2 regions of the Streptomyces sp. NPDC005435 genome follow, and region 1 is predicted to be linked to the other one. Evidence: riboswitches for the same ligand, from Rfam matches in the RefSeq annotation. Region 1 holds a riboswitch; the other holds the start of a gene.
The links. A riboswitch is a leader RNA that binds a small molecule or an ion and turns the genes downstream of it on or off. The one in region 1 is predicted to bind cyclic di-AMP.

Region 1 (3,669 bases):
TCCTGCCCGAGTTCACCGAGCGTTCCGGGACGGGGCAGATGCGCACGCTGGATCCGTATTCGAAGCTGTTCGAGGGGCGGATCGTGTTTCTGGGGACGGTGTTGGACGACACGGCGGCGGCGGATGTGATCGGGCAGCTGATGCAGCTGGAGCACACGGCGCCGGAGCGGGAGATCACGCTGTATCTGAACAGCCCGGGGGGCTCGTTCCACGCGATGACCGCCGTGTACGACACGATGCGGTACGTCTCGTGCGACGTGGCGACCTACTGCCTCGGCCAGGTCGCCTCCGCCCCGGCGGTGCTGCTCGCGGCGGGGACGCCGGGGAAGCGGTTCGTGCTGCCCGGGGCGCGGGTCGTGCTGGAGCAGCCCACGCTGGGCGAACCCGTGCACGGGCAGCCGAGCGATCTGCTCATCCAGGCCGGAGAGCTGGCGCGGACGCGGGCGCTGATGGAGGAGATGCTCGTCCGGCACACCGGGCGGGACGCCGGGCGCGTGCACGCCGATCTGGAGCGGGAGCTGGTGCTGGACGCGCGGGACGCCGTCGCGTACGGGCTCGCCGACGAGGTCGTCCAGCGCCGCGCCCCCGGCACCCGGTGAGCGCGCCGTGCTGCCGGAGCTTCCGCCGCTGCCCGCCCTGACCCGCGCCGAGGGCGACCTGATCGACCGTTATCTGGAGGTCGCCGAGCTGCTGGGGCGGATCAACCCCGCCCGCCAGGAGGACACGTACCGCGGTCTGCGGGCCGCCCAGGCCCTCGTGCGCAAGGCGACAGAGCTGCGGGACGCGCTCACGCTGATGCACCAGCGGGGCGAGACGGAGCTGCACGGGAGCACGCTGGCACGCGCGCTCCGGGTGCTGGACGGCGAACGCCGTACCGCGCGGGTCGTGCTCCCCCCGGACGACGGGAAGTGACCCGACGCGCCGGAATACCCCCGCCCTTCCATCGGGCCGGCACACCCCCCGGCCCCACCCCCGCCACGCTCCCGCCCGACCACGGCACCCGGCCCGGACACCCGGCACCCCCGCCGGCCCCCGCGTGTCGAGCACTCCTCCACTCGGGGAGCCGAAACGGGCCGAACGTGGTACCGCCGACCGTGGTATCTCCGGGCACGTTTCCGCGGCCTCCGACTTGCGCAGCGTACGGTTCACGGGGGCGCGAAAGACCTCGCGTCCCAGGTCCGGGGCTACGCCCGGGGACTGACGGAAGTTCGAGAACGGGACTGTCCACCCGAACGGGTGAGTGGTGAGTAACACCACAAACCGCCGATTCCATTGGGATTTTCCGTCAGTAGTACGTGAAGATCCCTGTCTGACGACAAGCCCCCGCCACAGCGGCGGGGCGGTCCGGGCGGACGCCGAGTCCTGCCGCCGCCCGGATGACCGGTCGACAGGAGTGCATCGGCAGGAGTGGAGGACCCGAGCAAGACGGGTCGCCGGCACGGACGTTCGCGCACAGCGGGCGGCCGTACCGAGTGGCCCTTGGGGTGAAGCCGTGGCGACACGGCCGGGCAACTTCGCCAGCCCGAATCCGACAGGTCATCCTTCACAGGCGGCTGACGAAGGGTTGCGCATGACTGCGCTCAATCGTGTCCCGTCGCTGATGGCCCGGGCCGGAACCGCCTCGGCCCTCACCCTGGCCGCCGTGGGCGGCTCGATCGCGGTACCGGGGCTGGCCACCGAGGCCTCCGCCGCGACCACCGCGACGAAGGCGCTCCAGGTCGCGGCGTCCAAGAAGGGATCGCCGTACAGCTACGGGGCCACCGGACCGCGCCGGTTCGACTGCTCGGGGCTCACGCTCTACTCGTTCAAGAAGGCGGGCAAGAAGCTGCCCCGCACCGCCGCCCAGCAGTACAACAAGACGCACCACATCTCGGCCGGCCACCGCAAGGCGGGCGACCTGGTGTTCTTCCACTCGGGGTCCAGCGTCTACCACGTCGGGATCTACGCCGGGAAGGGCAAGATCTGGCACGCCCCGAAGACCGGGGACGTGGTGCGCCTGCAGAAGATCTGGACCAAGAGCGTCTGGTACGGCCGGGTGAACTGACCCGGTGTGAGCGCCGCCGCGGTCCCCGGAGCGGGGCCGCGGCTACGGCTCCTGACGCGCCGCCGCCGTCAGGGGCCCGGCCGGTGCCGTCCAGGGCAGCTCGACGGCGACCGTCTTGCCGCCCTCGCGGGTGGAGCGCACCCGGAGCCTGCCGCCGCACTCGGCGGTCAGGCACCGGATGATGACCATCCCGCGCCCGTTGTCCTGCTGCACGGCCGCCGGCAGCCGTCTGGGGAAGCGCGGGTGGCTGTCCGTCACCCCGATGCGCAGCCACTCGTCCCGCACCAGGACGAGGTCCACGGTGAAGGTGGGCGACTGCCCGAAGGTGTGCTGCACGGCGTTGGTGGCCAGCTCGGAGACGATGAGCCGTACGGTGTCGGCCGCCTCGGTGTCCGACGGCAGCCCCCATCCCGCCAGCACGCCGAGGACATAGGTGCGGGCCGTGGCGACCGAGGCGGGCTCGCTCGGCAGAGTGACGGATGCTTCCAGATGGTCTGCCATGGCGACGTCGTCCCTTTCCACGCTGGGCGGTCAGCCTGCCACCACCGGACCGGCCCGGGGCACCAACCCCCGATATATGCACATATCTATCGCCCGATGCGGTGAACTCTGCGACGCGAGAACGGATTTGAGGCTGTCGACGCGCTCCGGCGCACAACCGGCTCACTCCCGCCCCCGCGGCGCCTGCGGCCGGGTCTCGCCGATCACCCGCACCGCGCGCGCGATCTCCTCCCCGGTCAGGTCCGCCCGTGCCGTCAGCCGCAGCCGGGAGACCCCGTCCGGCACGGACGGCGGCCGGAAGCAGCCCACGGCGAGCCCGGCGGCACGGCAGCGGGCCGCCCACTCGACGGCGTCGGACGCGGAGGGGGCGCGTACGGAGACCACGGCGGCGTCGGGGCGTACCGCGTCCAGCCCCTCGGCGGTCAGCCGCGTGTGCAGCTCGGCGGCGACCGCGCGGGCCCGCACCGCCCGTCCGGGCTCGCGGCGCAGCAGCCGCAGCGCGGCGAGGGCGGCGCCTGCGGAGGCGGGGGCGAGGCCGGTGTCGAAGATGAACGTACGGGCCGTGTTCACCAGGTGGGCGATGACCCGCTCCGGGCCGAGCACCACGCCGCCCTGGCTGCCGAGCGACTTGGAGAGGGTGGCCGTGGCCACCACGTCACCGGCGCCCGCGAGTCCGGCGGCGTGCGGCGCGCCCCGGCCGCCGTCGCCGAGGACGCCGAGCCCGTGGGCGTCGTCCACGACCAGACCGACGCCGTGCGCCCGGCAGGCGGCCGCGAGGGCGCCCAGCGGGGCCGCGTCGCCGTCCACGGAGAACACCGTGTCGGAGACGGCGACGGCTGCGCCCCGGTGGGTGCCGAGCGCCTTGTCCACGGCCTCGGGATCGGCGTGCGCGACGACCTGGGTGGCGCCCCGGGCGAGCCGGCAGCCGTCGATGAGCGAGGCGTGGTTGCCCGCGTCGGAGACGATCAGCGAGCCGTGCGGGGCGAGCGCGGTGACGGCGGCGAGGTTGGCGGCGTACCCGGAGGAGAAGACCAGGGCCGCCTCGAAGCCGCAGAAGGCGGCGAGTTCGCGCTCCAGGTCGGCGTGCAGCTCGGTGGTGCCGGTGACCAGACGGGAGCCGGTGG
Region 2 (3,669 bases), on a different contig from region 1:
GGGGTCACCGGAGTCGGCGAGTGCCGGAACCAGTCCGATCGTGGCCGCGGCCACCCCCGTCACCGCGACCGGAACGACGTACCGGACGGCCTTGCGACGGCCGGCGCGCGGGTTCTCGTCCGGTGCCGTGCCCCTGGTGTCGTCGGATGCGTACGGTGCCATGTGTGCCTTACCTCCGTGGTCGGCGGCGGCTGCCCCTCGCTGTTGGTCCACCCAGCCGCCATTCTCACCCGAATCGGTGAGGAGTGGTGGTTTCCGTGGTCACCATCAGACCAAATCAGCCGCGTGAACACGTCAGTCCACGGAGCCAACTCGGCGTACACCTGCGGTATGACGCGAGGGGCGGTGCCCACCACCCGACCCGTAGGGGTCGCGCGGGCGGCACCGCCCCTCGCATCACGTCTGCCCGGTCAGCCGGTGCGGTGCACCACCGCGTCGCACAGTTCGAGCAGGGCCGCCTTGGCGGTGCACTCCTTGAGGGGGGCCAGCGCGGCGCGGGCCTCCTCCGCGTACCGCACGGCGTCGCGGCGGGCCTGCTCCAGGGCCGGGTGCGTACGGAGCGCGGCCAGCGCCTCGGCGTGCCGGGCGTCGTCGGTGAGGTCGGAGTCGAGCAGCTCGCACAGCGCGATGTCGTCCGCGTCCCCGAGCCGGGCGGCGCGCTCGCGCAGCCGGAGCACGGGCATGGTGGGGATGCCCTCGCGCAGGTCGGTGCCCGGGGTCTTGCCGGACTCCCGGGTGTCGGAGGCGATGTCGAGGACGTCGTCGCACAGCTGGAAGGCGACGCCGAGCCGCTCTCCGTACTGGGTGAGCACGTCCACCACGGTCTCGTCGGCGCCGGACATCATCGCGCCGAACCGGCACGAGACGGCGACCAGGGAACCCGTCTTGCCGGAGAGCACGTCCAGATAGTGCTCGACCGGGTCGCGGCCGTCCATGGGACCCGCGGTCTCCATTATCTGGCCCGTGACCAGCCGCTCGAAGGCGAGGGCCTGGACGCGGACGGCCTCCGGGCCGAGGTCGGCCAGTATCTGCGTCGCGCGGGCGAAGAGGAAGTCTCCGGTGAGGACCGCGACCGAGTTGCCCCAGCGGGTGTTGGCGCTGTCCACGCCCCGGCGCACGGCGGCCTCGTCCATCACGTCGTCGTGGTAGAGCGTCGCGAGGTGGGTCAGCTCCACGACGACGGCGGAGGGGACGATGCCCGGCGCGTACTTGTCGCCGAACTGGGCGGCGAGGAGCACGAGCAGGGGACGGAACCGCTTGCCGCCGGCCCGCACGAGGTGCTGCGCGGCGCCGGTGATGAAGGGGACCTCGCTCTTGGTGGCCTCTAGCAGGCCCTCCTCGACAGCCGTCAATCCGGCCTGGACATCGGCTTCCAGTGCCTGGTCCCGCACGCTCAGCCCGAACGGCTCGCCGACGGTCACGAGGGGTCTCCTGTCTGCTGGTGTCTGCTGGCGACTACACGGTTTGTCGATAGGTCGCTGCCATCACTCGGATCAGCGTATCCGGTCGCGTTTCCATCACCGCCATCACCCACCGCCCAGCACGGGAGGTATCGGGTCACAGCGGTCGTCTTCTTCTTTGGCGTACATGGACGGACATTCATCGACTTAACAGGACGATGTGCCTGCTGCCGGAGCTCGGCGCGCCGGGCGGACGTCCGTCCGGCCCCCATGCGGAGGGGGTCGTCTCTCCAACGAACGGGACCACCCCAGAGGTTCCGCATCCGACCGGACCGACACTCCCTAATACCCACAGACGGATCAAATCCACCTAATCGCTCATGTCTGACTTTGCGTATTTTGCGGTTTCGTGAGTTGGGTCACCAGACACCCCGGGGCGGCCGACAGGTCCCAAGTACCCCGTTCACCTTGCTCCATGGGCCAGTTGAGCGCGGGCGGACGCAAAGGATCAAGTATCCCAATCGGGACAAGTCAAGATCAACCATTGCTTTGTGTGAATCCGGCACTTGTTCCCGACATGTGCTCTCGCATACGTTCCGGCCCGTCGGGCGACGCCGAATCCTGCCGGGCCCGACACACCCACTCGACGAACTCATTTCGCACGGCAGGAGCGGGGGAACCAGGTAGGCCGCCGGGACGGGTCGACGCGCGTTGACTGACGCGCGTCGACCCGGCAACGGCTCGGGGTGAAGCCGCGACTTCGTGTCCATCGGGCACGGAGCGTTCGTGTCCCACGGACACGGATGTGAGCGGCCGGGCACCTCCCCGCCCGAACCCGACAGCTCACCTCGCAGGCGCCGGAGAGGAACGTGTCATGTCTGCTGCCGCTCAGCCGCGCCGTGCCCGCGCCCAGCGCGTCTTCCGTACGCTCGCCGTCACCGGTACCGGTGCCGCCGTGCTCGCGATCCCGTTCATCGGCGCCACCAGCGCCTCCGCCGCCCCCGCCGTCGCGCCCGCCGCCGCTCCGGCGGCCGTGACCACGCCGGCCGGGTACGCGAACAACCTCGACGGCTGGATCCGCGAGTCCCTCGCGATCATGGGCCAGAAGGGCATCCCGGGTACCTACAACGGCATCTACCGCAACGTGATGCGGGAGTCCTCCGGCAACCCGCGCGCCATCAACAACTGGGACATCAACGCCGTCAACGGCACGCCGTCCAAGGGTCTGCTCCAGGTCATCGACCCGACCTTCACGGCGTACCACGTGGCGGGCACCTCCCTCGACCCGTACGACCCGGTCGCGAACATCACGGCGGCCTGCAACTACGCCTGGCACCGCTACGGCTCGATCGACAACGTCAACGGCCCGTACTAGGCCGTAGGGGAACGTTTCCGGGGCGGGGCGCCCGTAGGGGATTCACCTACGGGCGCCCCGCCCGTCGTCCTGCCGGACGCCGTACACCCTCTCCAGCACGACCGCGACGCCGTCGTCCTCGTTGGAGAGGGTGATCTCGTCCGCGACCGCGCGCAGTTCGCGGTGGGCGTTGGCCATGGCGACGCCGTGGGCGGCCCACTGGAACATGGGGATGTCGTTCGGCATGTCGCCGAAGGCGATCGTGTCCGCGCGGCCGAGGCCCAGGTGCTCGGCGGCCAGGGCGAGTCCGGTGGCCTTGGTGATGCCGCACGGCTGGAGCTCCACGGTGCCGGGTCCCGACATGGTGACCGTGGCCAGCGAGCCGACGACCGAGCGGGCGGTCTCGGTCAGCTCGTCGTCGGACAGGTCGGGGTGGCGCAGCAGCACCTTGCTGATGGGCGCGCGCCAGAGGTCGTCACGCCGGTCCACCCGTACGGCGGGCAGGGTGGGGTGGGGCATCCGGTAGCCCGGCTCGATGAGCGTGAGCCCGTCCACCCCGTCCTGGTCGACCGCGGCGTACACCTGCCCGACCTCGGCCTCGATCTTCCCGAGCGCGGTCTCGGCCAGCTCCCGGTCCAGCCGCACGGACCACAGCAGGCTCCCGCTCCCCGCGTCGTACACCTGCGCCCCCTGCCCGCACACCGCGAGCCCGCCCGCCCCCAGCGACTCCAACAACCCCCGCACCCTCGGCACCGGCCGCCCGGTCACCACCAGATGCCGAGCCCCTTCTCTCACAGCCCCCGCGAGCGCCGCCCGCGACCGCACGGAAACCGTGTCATCACCGCGCAACAGCGTCCCGTCCAGGTCGGTGGCGATCAGTGCGGGGGCGGGGGGTGCGGCCATGATCAGAGAATA

Region 2: it holds a riboswitch for cyclic di-AMP, as region 1 does, so the genes downstream of both, AB0898_RS23225 (transglycosylase SLT domain-containing protein) here and AB0898_RS13635 (C40 family peptidase) in region 1, are expected to answer to the same signal.

Annotation. Positions count from the first base shown of each region.
Region 1 is NZ_JBEXEQ010000009.1:124,879-128,547, reverse strand. Features, by position in the region: gene AB0898_RS13645 (ATP-dependent Clp protease proteolytic subunit) at 1-599, shown strand, start outside; gene AB0898_RS13640 (hypothetical protein) at 607-912, shown strand; cyclic di-AMP (ydaO/yuaA leader) riboswitch at 1,344-1,567, shown strand; gene AB0898_RS13635 (C40 family peptidase) at 1,571-2,044, shown strand; gene AB0898_RS13630 (ATP-binding protein) at 2,087-2,545, opposite strand; gene AB0898_RS13625 (8-amino-7-oxononanoate synthase) at 2,708-3,669, opposite strand, start outside.
Region 2 is NZ_JBEXEQ010000018.1:117,417-121,085, reverse strand. Features, by position in the region: gene AB0898_RS23235 (DUF2092 domain-containing protein) at 1-162, opposite strand, end outside; gene AB0898_RS23230 (polyprenyl synthetase family protein) at 411-1,421, opposite strand; cyclic di-AMP (ydaO/yuaA leader) riboswitch at 2,035-2,272, shown strand; gene AB0898_RS23225 (transglycosylase SLT domain-containing protein) at 2,275-2,775, shown strand; gene AB0898_RS23220 (HAD family hydrolase) at 2,818-3,657, opposite strand.